2 linked regions of the Aromatoleum petrolei genome follow. The main gene of each other region encodes a partner of the protein of the gene in region 2 in a complex. Links are inferred from orthologs where the notes say so. Each region holds a gene or a part of one and is shown on either strand. Other genes may lie near its edges. The genes, in order: ToN1_RS04905 and pnp.

Evidence for each region.
Region 1: the proteins of pnp (region 2) and ToN1_RS04905 are in contact, whole or in part, in a cryo-EM structure (PDB 9QH0), measured with the Escherichia coli proteins. The link is inferred for Aromatoleum petrolei from one-to-one orthologs.

What each region holds. Positions count from the first base shown.
Region 1 is NZ_CP059560.1:1,078,349-1,091,411, reverse strand. What follows is about bases 9,631-13,063. They hold ToN1_RS04905 (Rne/Rng family ribonuclease), read right to left. Parts: upstream 12,690-13,063; coding sequence 9,831-12,689; downstream 9,631-9,830. Other genes in these bases: ToN1_RS04910 (low molecular weight protein-tyrosine-phosphatase), read left to right, coding at 9,631-9,752. Also shown: ToN1_RS04950 (NHL repeat-containing protein), read right to left, coding at 1-996; GTP 3',8-cyclase MoaA, read right to left, coding at 1,311-2,387; ToN1_RS04940 (hypothetical protein), read left to right, coding at 2,657-2,938; ToN1_RS04935 (Lon protease family protein), read left to right, coding at 3,034-5,469; ToN1_RS04920 (amino acid aminotransferase), read right to left, coding at 5,833-7,041; excinuclease ABC subunit UvrB, read left to right, coding at 7,213-9,270; more of ToN1_RS04910, read left to right, coding at 9,282-9,630. UniProt on the Escherichia coli protein: Endoribonuclease that plays a central role in RNA processing and decay. Required for the maturation of 5S and 16S rRNAs and the majority of tRNAs. Also involved in the degradation of most mRNAs.
Region 2 is NZ_CP059560.1:863,446-867,499, forward strand. What follows is about bases 1-2,905. They hold pnp (polyribonucleotide nucleotidyltransferase), read right to left. Parts: upstream 2,551-2,905; coding sequence 451-2,550; downstream 1-450. Other genes in these bases: dksA (RNA polymerase-binding protein DksA), read left to right, coding at 1-360; rpsO (30S ribosomal protein S15), read right to left, coding at 2,720-2,905. Outside these bases: more of rpsO, read right to left, coding at 2,906-2,989; tRNA pseudouridine(55) synthase TruB, read right to left, coding at 3,070-3,999; 30S ribosome-binding factor RbfA, read right to left, coding at 4,006-4,054. UniProt on the Escherichia coli protein: Involved in mRNA degradation. Catalyzes the phosphorolysis of single-stranded polyribonucleotides processively in the 3'- to 5'-direction. Also involved, along with RNase II, in tRNA processing.

The sequences.
Region 1 (13,063 bases), 210 kb from region 2 along the record:
TGGGTAGTTCTCCATTCCCGGTCCGCCGATCCACATGAGCAGTTCACCTGTCGGGGTGAATATCTGGACGTTGTTGAACGAAGCGTCGGATACATAGAGGTTGCCGTCCTGGTCCGAGGCGATGCTGCGCGGTCGCGAAAACTGCCCGTAACCATTACCGACGCTTCCAAAATGCGATTGATACCTGCCGTTCAGATCGAAGATCTGCACCCGGAAATTCCCGGAATCGAGAACCGCAAGACGACCGTCCCTTGTGGTGATCGCTGCCAGCGGAATGTTGAGTGCGCCGGGCGCTGATCCACGGGGACCAATGCGGAAAAGTTCCAGGTTGTCGGGCGAATAGGCAATGACCTTGTGATCATCCGCGTCGATGCTGCCGCGATCGACGATGAAGATCTTCTTGCCGTCGTCGCTGACGGCGACACCTGACGGCTGAGTGAGAGCCTTCGGGTCGCCGACGGCGAACTGGAAAAGGCCGAGCGAATCATAGACCATCACTCGGCGAAGCTTGCCGTCGAGGACGTAGACGAAATTCTTGTTGTCGATGGCGATCGAAATGGGCTTGATGACATTGTTCGGTTCGCGGATGCCCATTCGAAACATTCGCTGACGAGCGGCGTCGAAAACAACAACCGAGCCTGTCGGAGGGTCGGCTACGTAGATGCGCCCGCCGCGGGCAGCAAGAGCTGCAGGTTTGCGGTACGCGAGGTCTTCCGAGACGCTGCCCTTGCCGGTGAGTATCTTCCGGGTCCGGCCGTCGTCGGTCTCGGGGCGGATATTCGCTTCGGAGCGGAGTTGAGCCTCATATTCGAAGCGCGCCTCGTTCGGCGGCTCCGGCCACAGGAGTTGGTACTCCTTCGCGCTTCGCTTATCGGAGGCGTCGGGCGCGGAACAGCCGCTTGCGAGCAGGAATGCCATGCCTGCGATAGCAAGAAGCGCAACGGTTCGTCGCAGTGCGGTTGCGAGTGCCGACGGTTTCGGAGTGTCGAGGGTCATCTTGTCGTGCGCGGTCTCGCCGGTCGTGGCTATGCGCAATTTCTGAACGAAGACCGCGAAACCCGATACACAAGGTGTATTCGCGGAACCGTCCATTAAGCAAGATTTGATCCCGAATGTGCTCCTGGTTACAGGTTTGATGCGTGGTTCGCGTCAATTTGCCGTCGCCAAACCGCGCGAACCCTTGCGGAATTCAGAATCCCGGCATGATTCTTTCGTTACCATGCGGTGATCTTGCGAGAGCTCCGATTGGCTCGGATCGGTCAATGCGCGTCTCTATGCACTCGTGGCGGTCCTTCCGGTCTGGTCGCCAATCAGCCGCCGATATAGGACATCTCGATTTTTCGCAGTCCCGCCGTGTTGGCCGTGCGAATTTCGGAATAGCGGTCCTCGCGGTTTTGCCAGACTGCTGCAATCGCGCGATCGAGCTCCGCATCGCCGCCTCCGGAGCGCAAGAGCGTGCGGAGGTCGTGGCCGCTCTGTGCGAACAGGCAGGTGTAGAGCTTGCCCTCGGTCGACAGGCGGATGCGGGTGCAGGTCGAGCAGAAGGCTTGTGTCACGGACGAGATGACGCCGATCTCGCCGCCGCCGTCGCGGTAACGCCAGCGCTCGGCAACCTCGCCTGTGTAGTTCGGCTCGATCGGTTCGAGGGGAAATACCTGGTGAATCCGTTCGATGATTTCCCGCGACGGGACCACGGCGCCCATTTCCCATCCGTTCGAACTGCCGACGTCCATGAACTCGATGAAGCGCAGGATGTGACCCGTGCCGCGGAAATGACGGGCCATGTCGATCACGCCTTGGTCATTGACGCCGCGTTTGACGACCATATTGACCTTGATGGGGCCGAATCCCGCATCTTCGGCAGCTGCGATGCCCTTGAGGACTGCCGCAACCGGGTAGTCGGCATCATTCATCTTGCGGAAGGTGGTGTCGTCGATCGCATCCAGACTCACTGTGACGCGGTGCAGGCCGGCATCTCGCAGCACGCCCGCCATCCTGGGCAACAGTACCCCGTTGGTCGTCAGCGTGAGTTCGACGTCGGGGATGTCGGCCAGTTGGGCGATGAGGTTCTCGACATGCTTGCGCAGCAGGGGTTCGCCACCGGTGATGCGGATCTTGCGCACGCCGCGGGCCGCGAAGAGCCGGGCAATCCGGGTGATTTCCTCGAACGACAACAGCTCCTTGCGGGCGAGGAAGGCGTGGTCCGCACCGAACACTTCGCGCGGCATGCAATAGATGCAGCGAAAGTTGCAGCGGTCCGTGACCGAGATGCGCAGATCGTGAACGGCACGTCCGCGCTTATCCACGAGGGCGGCTCCTGCCGGGGGGGGCGCGTCGGCGGTTAGCGGCAATTCCGTGTTGGCGGGGTAGATCGGGATCGATTTCATCGGATGACTGCCTGAATGGGCCTCAAATCCTGCATGTTGCGATAGTCGGACAAACTGGCGCGGAGTGCGGTTGTCTATTGGGAGGATAGTTAACAACTGGTTGAGGCTTGAGACAATACCGGAACTCATTCTCCGCGCTGCGCCAGTTGTCGATCCGTGTTGCGGTCAGCCTTCGTAGTTGGCACAGTAGCGCGTATACGGGCCCGTTGATATGAGCCAAAAGTATTATCCTTCCGGCGATTGCATCTAGCCCTTTCGGGGGATTCGCGATGACGACACGTGTTACAGAAACTTCGACCGAAAAGCTCTACGAGCGTTTTCCGCATCTCCGCAAGATCGACGGGATGTGGGGGACGGCGGAGTGCCGCAAGTTCATCTTCCTGTTGATGACGGACACCCGGGGAGGGCAGCGTCAGGGATTTCCCCCCGAGCATGCAGGAACGATCATGTCGCTGCTGATGGAGCATGATCGGCGCTTTCCTCAATTCGAAAATGACGTGGCCCACCATGACACGCGATGGGGCGATCTCTCGCGCAGGGGCATTCGCTGATCGCCCTTGCCTGAGGGGGGGGGCGGGGGGATCATGATGGGGCGTCCGGGTGTCCGGACGCCCCGTTTTCATCGCAGCATCGGGAGAACAACAATATGGCCGAACTGCGCCCACTTACGGCTGACCGCCTTCGGGTTCGTTGCGCGCCCGAATTCTTCGAATTCGCGGATACCGAAAAACTTCCGGATCTGCCCGGCGGGATAGGGCAGGTGCGGGCGGAGGAGGCATTGCGTTTCGGACTTGCGATGCGCCAGCCGGGCTACCACGTTTTCGTGCTCGGCGAGCCGGGAACCGGAAGACATGCGACGGTGTTTCGTCTGCTGCGAGAATTCTCGGCCGGCGGCCAGGTCCCGCCCGATCTGTGCTATCTGCACAATTTCGACGACGCGCAGCGTCCACGTCTACTCACGTTGACGGCCGGACGAGGGGGGCAACTTCGTGGCGACATGCTGGCATTCATCGCCGATCTCGGTCCGGCGATCGAGGCGGCGCTCGCCAGCGAAACTTACGGCAACCGCGTCGAATCCCTTCAGGACGCACACAAGACGCGGGAAGACGGAGCTTTGCGCGAGCTTGGGGAGGCATGCGCGGCCGATGGGGTGTCGCTGCTACAAACGCCGGACGGTTTTGTGTTTGCCCCGACGAAGGATGGGCAGGCGATGTCCCCCGAGGACTTCGACGCACTTCCTTCCGAAGTGCGGGCGGTGGTGGAGAAGAAGGTCGGGGCCTGGAGCGATCGTCTGGCAGATCTGCTCGAGCAGTTCCCGGGCTGGCGTAAAGAGCTGCACGAGGCGATGAAGCGGGCGGCCTGTGATGCCCTGACGCCGGCAGTTACGCACTTGATGCGCGAGTTGCGCGAACGCTACGCCGATCTTCCGGCGGTACTGAATTTCTTCGATGCCATCAGGAAGGAGATCCTCGCGAGCGGCAGCGACTGGGCTGCACAGGAAGGTGGCGAGGACGAGGGGGCGGAGGACGAGGCACGCACGAAGTTCCATCGCTACCAAGTCAAGCTGCTGGTTGATCACTCGGCCACGCGGGGCACTCCAGTAGTCTGCGAAGACAATCCGACCTTTGGCAATCTGATCGGGCGCATCGAGCACATCTCCCAGATGGGAACGCTCGTGACCAATTTCAGCCTGATCCGTGCCGGGGCCCTCCATCGTGCGTGCGGAGGGTATCTGGTGGTGGATGTCGAGCGGCTCCTTGGGCAACCCTTCGCGTGGGAGGGGTTGAAGCGTGCGTTGCGCGCGCGCGAGATCCGTATCGAGCCTCCCGCGGAAGCGCAGGGCTGGAGCAACATGCTCACTCTGGAACCGGAGTCCATTCCCTGCGACGTCAAGGTGATTCTTGTCGGTGACCGCGAGCTGTTCTACCTGCTTACGGAGAACGATCCGGACTTTCCCGAGTTGTTCAAGGTGGCGGCCGACTTTGACGAGGATATGCCTCGCAACGATGCGAATGTTGAGCGTTATGCTGCGTTGCTCGCGATGCTCGGGCGTGCATCCGACTTGTTGCCATTCGACCGGACCGGCATTGCGCGTCTGGTGGAGCATGGCGCGCGACTTGCCGAAGATGCGGGGCGGCTCAGTCTGCAGACGCGTTTGCTGGCGGACGTGATGCGTGAGGCGGATTTTCACGCGCGCGCCGCACAATTGCCCGCGGTAGCTTGCGCACAGGTGGACGCGGCGATCGCATCCCGCTCGCGGCGATTCGGGCGATACGCCGAGCGGGTGCTCGAATCGATGGTGGAGGGGACAACGCTGATCTCCACCAGAGGTGCGCGCTGCGGCCAGATCAATGCCTTGGTTGTTGTCGAGTTGGCCGGCGAGCAATTTGGTCATCCTGTGCGCATCACTGCCACGGCGCGGCTCGGAGAGGGGGATGTCGTCGATATCGAGCGTGAAACGGAGCTAGGTGGGGCGATTCATTCCAAGGGTGTTCTGATCCTCTCCGCGTTTCTCGCCGCCCGCTATGCACGTCATCAGCCGTTGTCGCTATCCGCCAGCTTGGTCTTCGAGCAGTCCTATTCGCCGGTGGAGGGTGACTCGGCCTCACTGGCGGAGCTCTGTGCCTTGCTGTCGGCATTGGCCCGGGTTCCCATTCGTCAATCGTTCGCGGTGACGGGTTCGGTCAACCAGTTCGGCGAGGTCCAGGCCATCGGGGGTGTCAACGAGAAGATCGAGGGGTTCTTCGACCTTTGCGTCGCCCGCGGGCTGACAGGTGAGCAGGGCGTCGTAATACCCCAGGCGAGCGTTCGGCATCTCATGTTGCGCGAAGACGTCGTTGCGGCGGCCCGCGAGGGGCTTTTCCGCGTCCATGCGGTGGCGACTGTGGACGATGCGATGGAGATCCTCACCGGCTTGACTGCCGGAGTTGCGGATGCGAAAGGCGTGATGCCGCGCGAGACGGTCAACTACAAGGTCGCGGCGGCGCTGACTGCGATGACTGCGGCAAAACACGCGTTCGATCATGGCAGTGATGCGCGCCATGCTCGCTCGCGACGGCGGCATGACGGCGACCAGGAATGAGGTTTCGACGTCGCAATTGCTGTCGCGTCGAAAGGGACTTCTGGAATAGCGGGACCATTGAAAGCAAATGGGCCACCTCGAAAGGCGGCCCATCTACTTGGCTTTGCTGGCTCCCCGACCTGGGCTCGAACCAGGGACACACGGATTAACAGTCCGTTGCTCTACCGACTGAGCTATCGGGGATCGGTACTTGTGCTCATGCTGAAAACACTGCAGGAGCCGAATTTTGGCTCCCCGACCTGGGCTCGAACCAGGGACACACGGATTAACAGTCCGTTGCTCTACCGACTGAGCTATCGGGGAATTGAGCCGCGCATTATAGGCAGCGCGCGGCTATGCGTCAATATTGCTTGAGCGAAATTCTCAAGCCTTCACGACCGCGGCGATCGCCTTGGCGACGTAACCGATGTTGCGCGAATTGAGGGCGGCGAGGCAGATGCGGCCGGTCGATACGGCGTAGATGCCGAAGTCGTTCTTCAGTTGCTCGACTTGGGCGGCCGACAGACCGGTGTAGGAGAACATGCCGCGCTGTTGGATGACGAACGAGAAGTCCTGCGCGACGCCGGCAGCCTTGAGATTTTCGACCAGCCCGGTACGCATCGCCCGGATGCGGTCGCGCATGCCGGCGAGTTCGTCTTCCCACATCTGGCGCAGTTCGGCCGAGTTCAGCACGGCTGCGACGACGGCGCCGCCGTGGATCGGCGGGTTGGAGTAGTTGGTGCGAATCACGCGCTTGACCTGCGACAGCACGCGGGCCGACTCGTCCTTGCTGGCGGTGACGATGGAGAGGGCGCCAACACGCTCGCCGTAGAGCGAGAAGGACTTCGAGAACGAGCTCGAAACGAAGAACTGCAGGCCGCTGGCCGAGAACAGGCGCACAGCGACGGCGTCGGGTTCGATGCCGTCGGCGAAGCCCTGATAGGCCATGTCGAGGAAGGGTACGAGGCTGCGTTCGCGGCACGCGCCAACGACTTCACCCCACTGGGCTTCGGTCAGGTCGGCGCCGGTCGGGTTATGGCAGCAGGCATGTAGCACGACGACCGAGCCCGGGGCAAGCTGTTCGAGCTTGGCTTTCATGCCCGCGAAATTCACGCCGCGGGTGCTCGGTTCGTAATACGGATAGTTCTCGACCGGGAAGCCGGCAGACTCGAACAGCGCGCGGTGGTTTTCCCAGCTGGGGTCGGAGATATATACGGTTGCTCCCGGGAGCAGGCGCTTGATGTAGTCGGCGCCGACCTTCAGGGCACCGGTGCCGCCCAGCGCCTGAACGGTGACAACCTGGCCGTTGGCGATGAGGTGCGAATCCTTGCCGAAGAGCAGGTTCTGCACGGCGGTGTTGTATGCGGCGGGGCCTTCGATCGGCTGGTAGCCGCGCGGCGGCATTGCTTCGAGGCGCGCCTTTTCGGCCGTCCTGACGGCTGCGAGCAGCGGAATCTTGCCGTTGTCGTCGTAGTAGACGCCGACGCCGAGGTTCACCTTGTCGGTGCGCGCATCGGCGTTGAACGCCTCGTTCAGTCCGAGGATCGGGTCACGGGGCGCCATCTCGACGGCGGCGAAGATCGAAGCGGGCATAAAACAACTCCATGTTGCGCGGGAGGCGCGGAGGACTGAACCTGGCGCGTTGGTACCGGTCCATCAGCCGTGCCTTGTGCCGCATTTTGCGAAATAATGCGTGTTTGCCAGGTCCTGTCCCATCTGTTTCGGCAGTCGGGCAAGCGCTTGAAACAAGCCGGAAATTCTAGCATGACGAGTACGACGGGCAGTGTTCCGGTGGTCACTTTCGAAGGGAGTCCTTTCAGGCTCCATCAGCCCTTTGCGCCCGCCGGCGATCAGCCGGTCGCGATCGATCTGCTGACCGAGGGCTTGTCGGACGGTCTGATGTTCCAGACTCTGCTCGGCGTGACCGGCTCGGGTAAGACCTACACGATGGCAAACGTGATCGCGCGCTGCGGCAGGCCCGCCCTGATACTGGCGCCGAACAAGACACTTGCCGCGCAGCTGTACGCCGAATTCCGGGAGTTTTTTCCCGAGAATGCGGTCGAGTACTTCGTTTCCTACTACGATTACTATCAGCCGGAAGCCTACGTGCCGTCGCGCGATCTCTTCATCGAGAAGGATTCGAGCATCAACGAGCACATCGAGCAGATGCGCCTGTCGGCGACCAAGAGCCTGATGGAGCGGCGAGACGTCGTAATCGTCGCGACGGTGTCGTGCATCTACGGTATCGGCGATCCGGTCGATTACCACGCGATGATCCTGCACTTGCGCGAGGGCGAACGGATTGCTCATCGGGACCTCGTGCAGCGGCTCGTGGCGATGCAGTACACGCGCTCCGACATCGACTTCCGACGGGGAACCTTCCGCGTCCGCGGTGACGTCATTGACGTGTTTCCGGCGGAAAATGCGGAGTATGCGGTGCGGATCGAGATGTTCGACGACGAGATCGAACACCTCACGCTGTTCGATCCTCTTACCGGGCACCTCAAGCAGAAGCTTGTCCGCTTCACCGTTTACCCGTCCAGCCACTATGTCACGCCGCGCGCGACGGTGCTGCAGGCGATCGAGGCCATCAAGGAGGAACTGCGCGATCGTGTCAGCTACTTTCAGCGCTCGGCCAAGCTGGTGGAGGCGCAACGCATCGAGCAGCGCACGCGTTTCGATCTGGAAATGCTCAACGAGATGGGGTTCTGCAAGGGCATCGAGAACTACTCGCGCCATTTGTCGGGGCGCGGGCCGGGCGAGCCGCCGCCGACGCTGATCGACTATCTGCCGCCGGATGCCTTGCTGTTCGTCGACGAGTCCCACGTGGCGATTCCGCAGGTGGGGGGCATGTACAAGGGGGATCGTTCGCGCAAGGAGAATCTTGTCGAATACGGTTTCCGCCTGCCTTCGGCACTCGATAACCGGCCGCTGAAGTTCGAGGAGTTCGAGCGCCTGATGCCTCAGACAATCTTCGTCTCGGCGACGCCGGCCGACTACGAGGCGACGCATCAGGGGCAGGTCGTCGAGCAGGTTGTGCGCCCGACGGGGCTGATCGACCCCGCCGTCGAAGTGCGGCCCGCGAGCACGCAGGTCGACGATCTGCTGTCCGAGGCGAAGCGCCGAATCGCCGTGGGGGAACGCGTGCTGGTCACGACGCTGACGAAGCGGATGGCCGAAGATCTCACCGATTACCTTGCCGAGAACGGCATCCGCGTGCGCTATCTGCACTCGGATATCGATACCGTCGAGCGTGTCGAGATCATCCGCGACCTGCGTCTCGGGGAGTTCGATGTGCTGGTGGGCATCAACCTGCTGCGCGAAGGCCTGGATATTCCCGAGGTGTCGCTCGTGACAATTCTCGATGCCGACAAGGAGGGCTTTCTGCGTTCGGAGCGCTCGCTGATCCAGACGATCGGGCGGGCTGCACGGCATATCCACGGCCGTGCCATCCTGTATGCGGACGTGGTGACACGCTCGATGCGCGCCGCAATGGAGGAGACGGATCGGCGTCGGGCGAAGCAGCTCGCATTCAACGCCGAGCACGGGATCGTCCCCAAGACCGTGAGCAAACGCATCAAGGACATCATCGATGGTGTTTACTCGAGCAGCGACGAGCGCAATGCGACGGTAGCGCAGGAGGCGCGGGCCGAATATTTTGCGATGGACGAGAAGGCCGTTGCGAAGGCGATACGCAAACTTGAGAAGGAAATGCAGGAGCATGCGCGCAACCTCGAATTCGAAAAGGCTGCGGCTGCCCGCGATGAGTTGTTCCGGCTGCGTCAGCGTGCGTTTGGCGCGGATCAGCACGGGACGGAGTGAGAGGTGAGCTCGTGACCAGAATCCTGTTCGTCTGTACCGGCAATATTTGTAGGTCGCCTACCGCTGAAGGGGTGGCACGCCACGCAATTCGTGCGGCGGGGCTTGAGGGTGTCATCGAGGTCGAGTCGGCCGGGACACACGGCTATCACGTGGGCGAGGCACCCGATCCGCGCACGCGCAAGGCGGCCGAAAAGCGCGGCTATGATCTGTCGATGCTGCGGGCGCGCAAGCTTGAACCAGGGGATTTCGAGACCTTCGATCTGTTGCTCGCGATGGATGGGGGGCATCTTGAGATCATGGAGCGCAGTTGCCCCGACGCGCATCGCGACAAGGTCAGGCTCTTCATGAGCTACGCACGCCGCTTCAATGCTGAGGAGGTGCCGGACCCCTACTATGGCGGCGATCGGGGCTTCGATCTGGTGCTCGACTACTGCGAAGATGCGGTCGGAGGGCTGCTCGACGCCTTGCAGCCGACGCGCTGATCGATAATCGCGTGAGGATCTGAAACAAAAAAGGGGCGCCCGGTGGGCGCCCCTTTACTTTCCGTCTGTCGTCGCCGATCAGTGCGGTTTGTGGGTTTCGACCTGCTGCAGCGGCTCGTCGGCGATCACGAGCGAAGGCCGCGGGCGCCGGCCGAGCGGACGGGCAGGCGCTTCCTCTGCATGGGACTGGGCGAGGGCCTGAACCTTTTCACGGCTCGTCTCGATCATGACAAGTCCACTGTCCGCCAGCGCGCTGCCGAGATCGATCGGGGCGGACGGCGCGTGCGGGGCTTCGGCAGCTGCAGAGAGTTCGGTGGCAGTCTGGGGGGGCTCGGCTTCCACCACCGCAACCTGCGGTGCTGCGTCGCTTGCAGCCGCCGTCACTGCGATTGCAGGTACAGCAGCCACTTCAGTCGGCATTGTCTCGGCTGCCGCCGTCGGAAGGGACTCGGCGTTGACTGCCGGTTCTTCCGTGGTTGGCATGGCCTCGACCGCAGTTTCGGTGGGAGATGCCGCTGCCACAGCAAGAACAGGCATCGGGGCTTCTTCGACTTCCGCCGGAACCGCTTCGGCTGCGCTGGCGACGACCGGCAGTGGTGCCTCGGCTTCCTCAATCGCACTCGCATCGCGGACAGATTCGACTGTTGCGAGTGCAGTTGTTGCGCCCGCCCCAGTCGTCGGTTCGCCTTCGGTCACTTCGTCGGCGGTAGCGCTCTCGGCTGTCTCGGCCCCTGTTGCGGCAGCTGCCAGCGTCTGATCCTCGCCCGGGCGGCGGTCACGGCGGCCGCGGCTACGGCGACGGCGCTTCTCGGGGGCTCCCTCCTCACTGGACGGTGCGGCGGATTCGGTCACGGCGACGGCTGCGACTGCTTCCGCGGCCTGCTGTTCGGCAGCATTTTCGACGACTTCGGCCGCCTTCGGCTGGCGCGGCCCGCGCTGGCGGCGCCCTTCACTGCGTTCCGCCGCTTCGGGGCGCTCGGCACGCTCTTGGCGTTCAGCCCGTTCCGCCCGTTCCGGACGTTCGGGTCTCTCCGTGCGCTCCTGGCGTTCCTGTCGCGGTTCACCTCGGCCGCCATTACGGACGGGCTGGGCCTGCTCCTCACGTTCGGCGCGCTGGCCTTCACGCCGGTTGCGGTTGTTGCCGCCGCGACGATTTTCCCCGCGCTCGGCACGTGGACGCGCCTCACGCTTGGGTTGTGTTTCCTCTGCGGGCTGCGGCGCAGGCGCAGCCTTCTCGCCGCGCAGCCACGCAAAGAGTCGCGAGATCAGACCAGGTTGTGCGGTCGGCGCAGGAGCCGGTTCGGCCTTCGGCTCGACCACCGGCGCAGGTTGTGCAGGGGCGATGCCCTTCACCACGGCTTCGGCGCGGGCTGGTTTCTTGTCGTCCTTCGTCGGCAGGCGCAGGTCGACTTCGGCTGGCTTGCCGACCATCTGGTAGCTGGCGAGGCTGACCTCTTCCTGGTTCAGCTGGTCGTGGCGCAGACGGATGATCTCGTGGTGCGGCGTCTCGAGGTGGCGGTTGGGGATGATGATCAGCTGGATCTTGTGCCGGTACTCGATGTGCGCGATGTCCGAACGCTTCTCATTGAGGAGGAAGGTGGCGACATCGACCGGCACCTGCAGATGCACGGCGCCGGTGTTTTCCTTCATCGCTTCCTCTTCGAGGATGCGCAGGATGTGCAGCGCCGACGATTCGGTGCTGCGAATGTGGCCGGTGCCGTTGCAGCGCGGGCACGGGATGTAGCTTGTCTCCGCCAGTGCGGGGCGCAGGCGCTGGCGCGAAAGCTCGAGCAGGCCGAAGCGGCTGATCTTTCCGGTCTGGACGCGCGCGCGGTCGTGGCGCAGCGCATCACGCAGACGGTTCTCCACCTCGCGCTGATTCTTCTGCGACTCCATGTCGATGAAGTCGATGACGATCAGACCGCCGAGATCGCGCAGACGCAGCTGCCGGGCGATTTCTTCAGCCGCCTCAAGGTTGGTGCGGAAGGCCGTTTCCTCGATGTCCGCGCCCTTGGTCGATCGGCCGGAGTTCACATCGATGGAGACGAGCGCTTCAGTATGATCGATCACGACCGCGCCGCCGCTGGGCAGGCTGACCTGGCGCGAGTAGGCGGACTCGATCTGGTGTTCGATCTGAAAGCGCGAGAATAGCGGCACGTCGTCGCTGTAACGCTTCACGCGATTCACGTTCGCCGGCATGACGTGGGCCATGAACTGGCGGGCCTGCTCGTGCACGTCGTCGGTGTCGATCAGGATCTCGCCGATGTCAGGCTGGAAATAGTCGCGGATCGCGCGGATCACGAGACTGCCTTCCTGGTAGATCAGGAAGGCGCCAGACTGAGATTGCGCCGCGCCATCGATGGCCCGCCACAGCTGCAGCAGGTAATTGAGGTCCCACTGCAGTTCCTCTGCGTTGCGACCGATCGCGGCAGTGCGTGCGATCAGGCTCATGCCCGGGGGCACTTCGAGCTGATCCATCACTTCGCGCAGTTCGCTGCGCTCGTCGCCCTCGACGCGCCGGGAAACACCGCCACCGCGGGGATTGTTCGGCATCAGGACCAGATAGCGTCCCGCGAGCGAGATGTACGTCGTCAGGGCGGCGCCCTTGTTGCCGCGCTCGTCCTTCTCGACCTGGACGATGAGCTCCTGGCCTTCCTTGAGCGCATCCTGGATGCGCGCCTTGCCGGCGTCGACGCCGGGCGCGAAGTAGGTGCGCGAAATTTCCTTGAACGGCAGAAAACCGTGCCGTTCCGAGCCGTAATCAACGAACGCCGCCTCGAGGCTGGGCTCGATGCGCGTGATGACGGCTTTGTAGATGTTGCTCTTGCGCTGTTCCTTGGCGGCCGATTCGATATCGAGGTCGATCAGTTTCTGACCATCCACGATTGCGACGCGCAGTTCCTCGGCCTGCGTCGCATTGAAAAGCATGCGCTTCATTGATTTCGTTCCCCCGCGCGAAACCCACGGGCAGGACGAACGGCGCGCACCATCGCGCTTGTTACGTGATCAGGAGCGGGTAGGTTGTTCTACTTTTTTCCGGTCGGTAATGGGCTGTGATGGGTCGGCTGGTCGATGTTCATGCATTCCCGCCTGGGGCCGGAACGCTTGATCCTGCGGGTGCGTTACGCGTCTTTGTTCAATCCAATGGATCGAAGATTGTCGATTGCGTTACCATCGTCGTCTTTTTCGGCAACGACGGCACGTTCTGGTTGCCCGGGAGCTCTTCTGGGGCTCGCTGTCGACCGCTTTCCTCCGCATCCTTGCGCGAGGGACGTCGACCGGACCGGGGCCAACCGGCCGCAAGTATATTT
Region 2 (4,054 bases):
AGCGAAAAGCAGCTGGCCCACTTCCGCAGCATGCTGGAATCGGTAAAACGGGAACTGGCTGGGGATATCGAGCGCACCGTTCACACGATGCAGGACGAAGCAACCGCATTCGCCGACCCGAACGATCGCGCGAGCCAGGAGTCCGACATTGCACTTGAACTGCGCAACCGCGACCGCGAACGCAAACTGATCAAGAAGATCGACGAAGCCATCGGCCGCATCAATGCCGGCGAATATGGCTATTGCGACAGTTGTGGAGTGGAGATCGGACTCAAGCGGCTGGAAGCGCGCCCCACCGCAACGCTGTGCATCGACTGCAAGACGCTGGAAGAAATGCGCGAGCGCCAAGTCGCAAAATGATCGCACCGCCTCCGCCGTGCCTTGCGCACGGACGGACGTCGGATAAAAAAAGGGACGCCGCAGCGTCCCTTTTTGTTTGCTCCAGCGGAATTATTCCGCGGACTGGTCCAGCAGCGCCTTCATGCTCAGGCGGATCTTGCCGCGCTCGTCCGTCTCGAGAACCTTGACACGCACAGCCTGCCCTTCCTTGACGTAGTCGGCGACGTTGTTGACGCGTTCGTTCGCGATTTGCGACACATGCAGCAGGCCGTCACGACCCGGCATGATGTTCACGATCGCACCGAAATCGAGCAGGCGGATGACGGTACCGTTGTACACCTTGCCGACCTCGACCTCGGCCGTGATGGCCTCGATCTTTTCCTTCGCGAGCTGCGCACCCTCGGCGCTGACCGACGAGATGGTCAAGCTGCCGTCGTCCTCGATCTCGATCACGGTGCCGGTCTCTTCCTGCAGCGCACGGATCACCGCACCGCCCTTGCCGATCACGTCGCGGATCTTCTCCGGGTTGATCTTCATCGTGATCATGCGCGGAGCGAACTCCGACACTTCACCGCGATGCGAGGCGAGCGACTGCTTCATGATGCCGAGGATGTGCATGCGACCCTCGCCCGCCTGTGCGAGCGCAACCTGCATGATTTCCTTCGTGATGCCCTGAATCTTGATGTCCATCTGCAGCGCCGTGACGCCCCGCTCGGTACCCGCGACCTTGAAGTCCATGTCGCCGAGGTGGTCCTCGTCGCCGAGAATGTCGGTCAGCACCGCGAACCGGTTGCCTTCCTTGATGAGGCCCATCGCGATACCGGCCACGTGCGCCTTCATCGGCACGCCGGCGTCCATCAGCGCGAGCGAGCCGCCGCACACCGACGCCATCGAGCTCGAGCCGTTGGACTCGGTGATTTCCGACACGACGCGAACCGTGTAGCTGAAGTCTTCCGGCGCCGGCAGCGCAGCGACGAGCGCGCGCTTTGCCAGACGGCCGTGGCCGACTTCGCGACGCTTCGTCACGCCCATGCGGCCGGTTTCGCCGGTCGAGAACGGCGGGAAGTTGTAGTGCAGCAGGAAGCTCTCGCGGTATTCGCCCGCGATCGCGTCGATGATCTGCTCGTCACGCCCCGTGCCCAGCGTCGCAATGACGAGAGCCTGGGTCTCGCCACGGGTGAACAGCGCCGAACCGTGCGTACGGGGCAGCACACCGACGCGGATATCGATCGGGCGAACCGTGCGGGTGTCGCGGCCGTCGATACGCGGTTCACCGGCGAGGATGCGGCTGCGGACAATGCCTGCCTCGAGTTCGTGGAAGATGTCCTTGAGCTCGTTGCCGGACGGAGCCGCTTCCATCTCCGCGGCGATTGTCGCGAACGCATTCTTGCGGATCTCGTTCACGCGCTCGGTACGGGCCTGCTTGCTCGTGATGCGGAATGCGTCCTCGAGCTGGGCGCCCGCGAGTTCTTTGATGCGGTTGATGAGCGCCTCGTTCTTGGCGGGCGGCTGCCAGTCCCACTCGGGCTTGCCGGCGATCTCGACGAGTTCGTTGATCGCGCGGATAGCGGCCTGCATCTGCTGGTGGCCGAAAACCACCGAACCGAGCATCACTTCTTCCGACAGCTCCTGCGCTTCGGATTCGACCATCAGCACCGCGGCCTCGGTACCGGCAACAACCAGGTTCAGCTGGCTGGTCTTGAGCTGCTCGACCGTCGGGTTGAGGATGTACTCGCCGTTGGCATAACCCACGCGGCAGGCACCGATCGGGCCATCGAACGGCACGCCCGAGATTGCCAGCGCGGCGGATGCGCCGATCATCGCCGGAATGTCCGGATCGATCTCCGGGTTGAGCGACAGCACCGTGATGATGATCTGGACTTCGTTGTAGAAGCCGTCCGGGAACAGCGGGCGGATCGGGCGATCGATCAGGCGGCTGGTCAGCGTTTCCTTCTCGGTCGGACGCCCTTCACGCTTGAAGAAGCCGCCAGGAATACGGCCGGCGGCGTAGAACTTCTCGACATAGTCGACGGTGAGGGGGAAAAAGTCCTGCCCGGGCTTGGCTTCCTTGGCGGCAACGACGGTCGCCAGGACCATCGTGTCATCCATGTTCACGATGACGGCACCACCCGCCTGGCGGGCAATCTCGCCGGTCTCGATGGTGACGGTATGCGCGCCGTACGCGAATGTCTTTTTGATGGCGGTAGGCAAGTTGAATATCCTTTAGGTGAGTATATGCAGCAGACTACAACTGCGAAGCTGTCCCGGTCACGCAACCCCGACAGCAAAAACAAAGCCGGTGCGACCCCGCGGGATCCGCACCGGCTTGTTCGCTTACCTTGTCTTTTGCGACGCTGTCAGACGCGACACGGTCGGCGAGTTACTTGCGCAGACCCAGGCGCTCGATGAGGGCGCGATAGCTGTCGGCGTTCTTGCCCTTCAGGTAGTCGAGCAGCTTGCGGCGCTGGCTGACCATCTTGAGGAGGCCGCGGCGCGAGTGGTGATCCTTCGCGTTGGCCTTGAAGTGGCCGGTGAGGCCGTTGATGCGGGCGGTGAGCAGAGCGACCTGCACTTCCGGCGAACCGGTGTCGCCTTGTGCGCGCTGGAAGTCCGTGACGATCTGCGCCTTGGATGCGGTATCGAGAGCCATGTGGGTGTTTACTCTTTTCGTATTCTGCCAATCAGAAGCGTGGGATTATACCCAACGCACCATGAAAAACTCAATAATTATCAGGACTGCCGTGCCGTCGTACCGGCTGCAACGAGGCGTTTCGGCAACAGGCGGCAGTCATCGCCAAGTTCCCCCAGGCCAAGAAAGCGCCCGTCCCCGTACACCCTTACCAAACCGCGCTCGTTGCCGACATATGCAACCGCGCGCCCCTGCAACAAACCCGCCGCCGCCTCCGCTGAGAGCGTGACAACGGAAAAGTGCGACACCAGCGCGTCGGCAGGGGCAAGCAGGCGCTCCCGTTCGTCCGCCAATGCCGCTTCGAGTTCGCTGAGCGTTACCGTACCGACCCCCGCAGCAAAAGGACCGATTCGGGTGCGCCGCAATGCCGATAGATGAGCACCGCAACCAAGAACCCGGCCCAGATCGATCGCGAGCGTCCGGATATAGGTGCCCTTGCTGCACGCGACGCGGATCCGGAAGGTCTCCCCACCAAACTCGAGCAGTTCCAGCTCATGAATCGTGACGCGGCGCGGCGCAAGTTCAACCACGATGCCGGCACGCGCGTACTCGTACAGCGGTTTCCCGTCGCGCTTGAGCGCCGAATACATCGGCGGTATCTGCTCGATCTCGCCCGCAAAGCGCATGAGCGCAGCACGGACGTCATCCTCGGAGACCGACACGGGAGCTTCGGCATTCGGACGCCCTTCGGCGTCCCCGGTATCCGTCTCGATACCGAGACGGACCGTTGCCTCGTATTCCTTGTCCGCGTCGAGGAGCATCTGCGAGAACTTCGTTGCCTCACCGAAAGTCAGCGGCAACAACCCCGTCGCCATCGGATCGAGCGTACCGGTATGACCGGCCTTTGCGGCATTGAGAAGACGGCGGGCCGTCTGCAGCGCCGCATTCGACGTGATGCCCGCCGGCTTGTCGAGCAGCAGGACACCGTCCAGCGCGCGGCGCTGGTGCCTGAATTGCTTCTGTGCTTTCAAGACCGCTCAGCTTTCCGGATCGTCCTTGTGGCGCGCATCATCCTCGCGCACCACC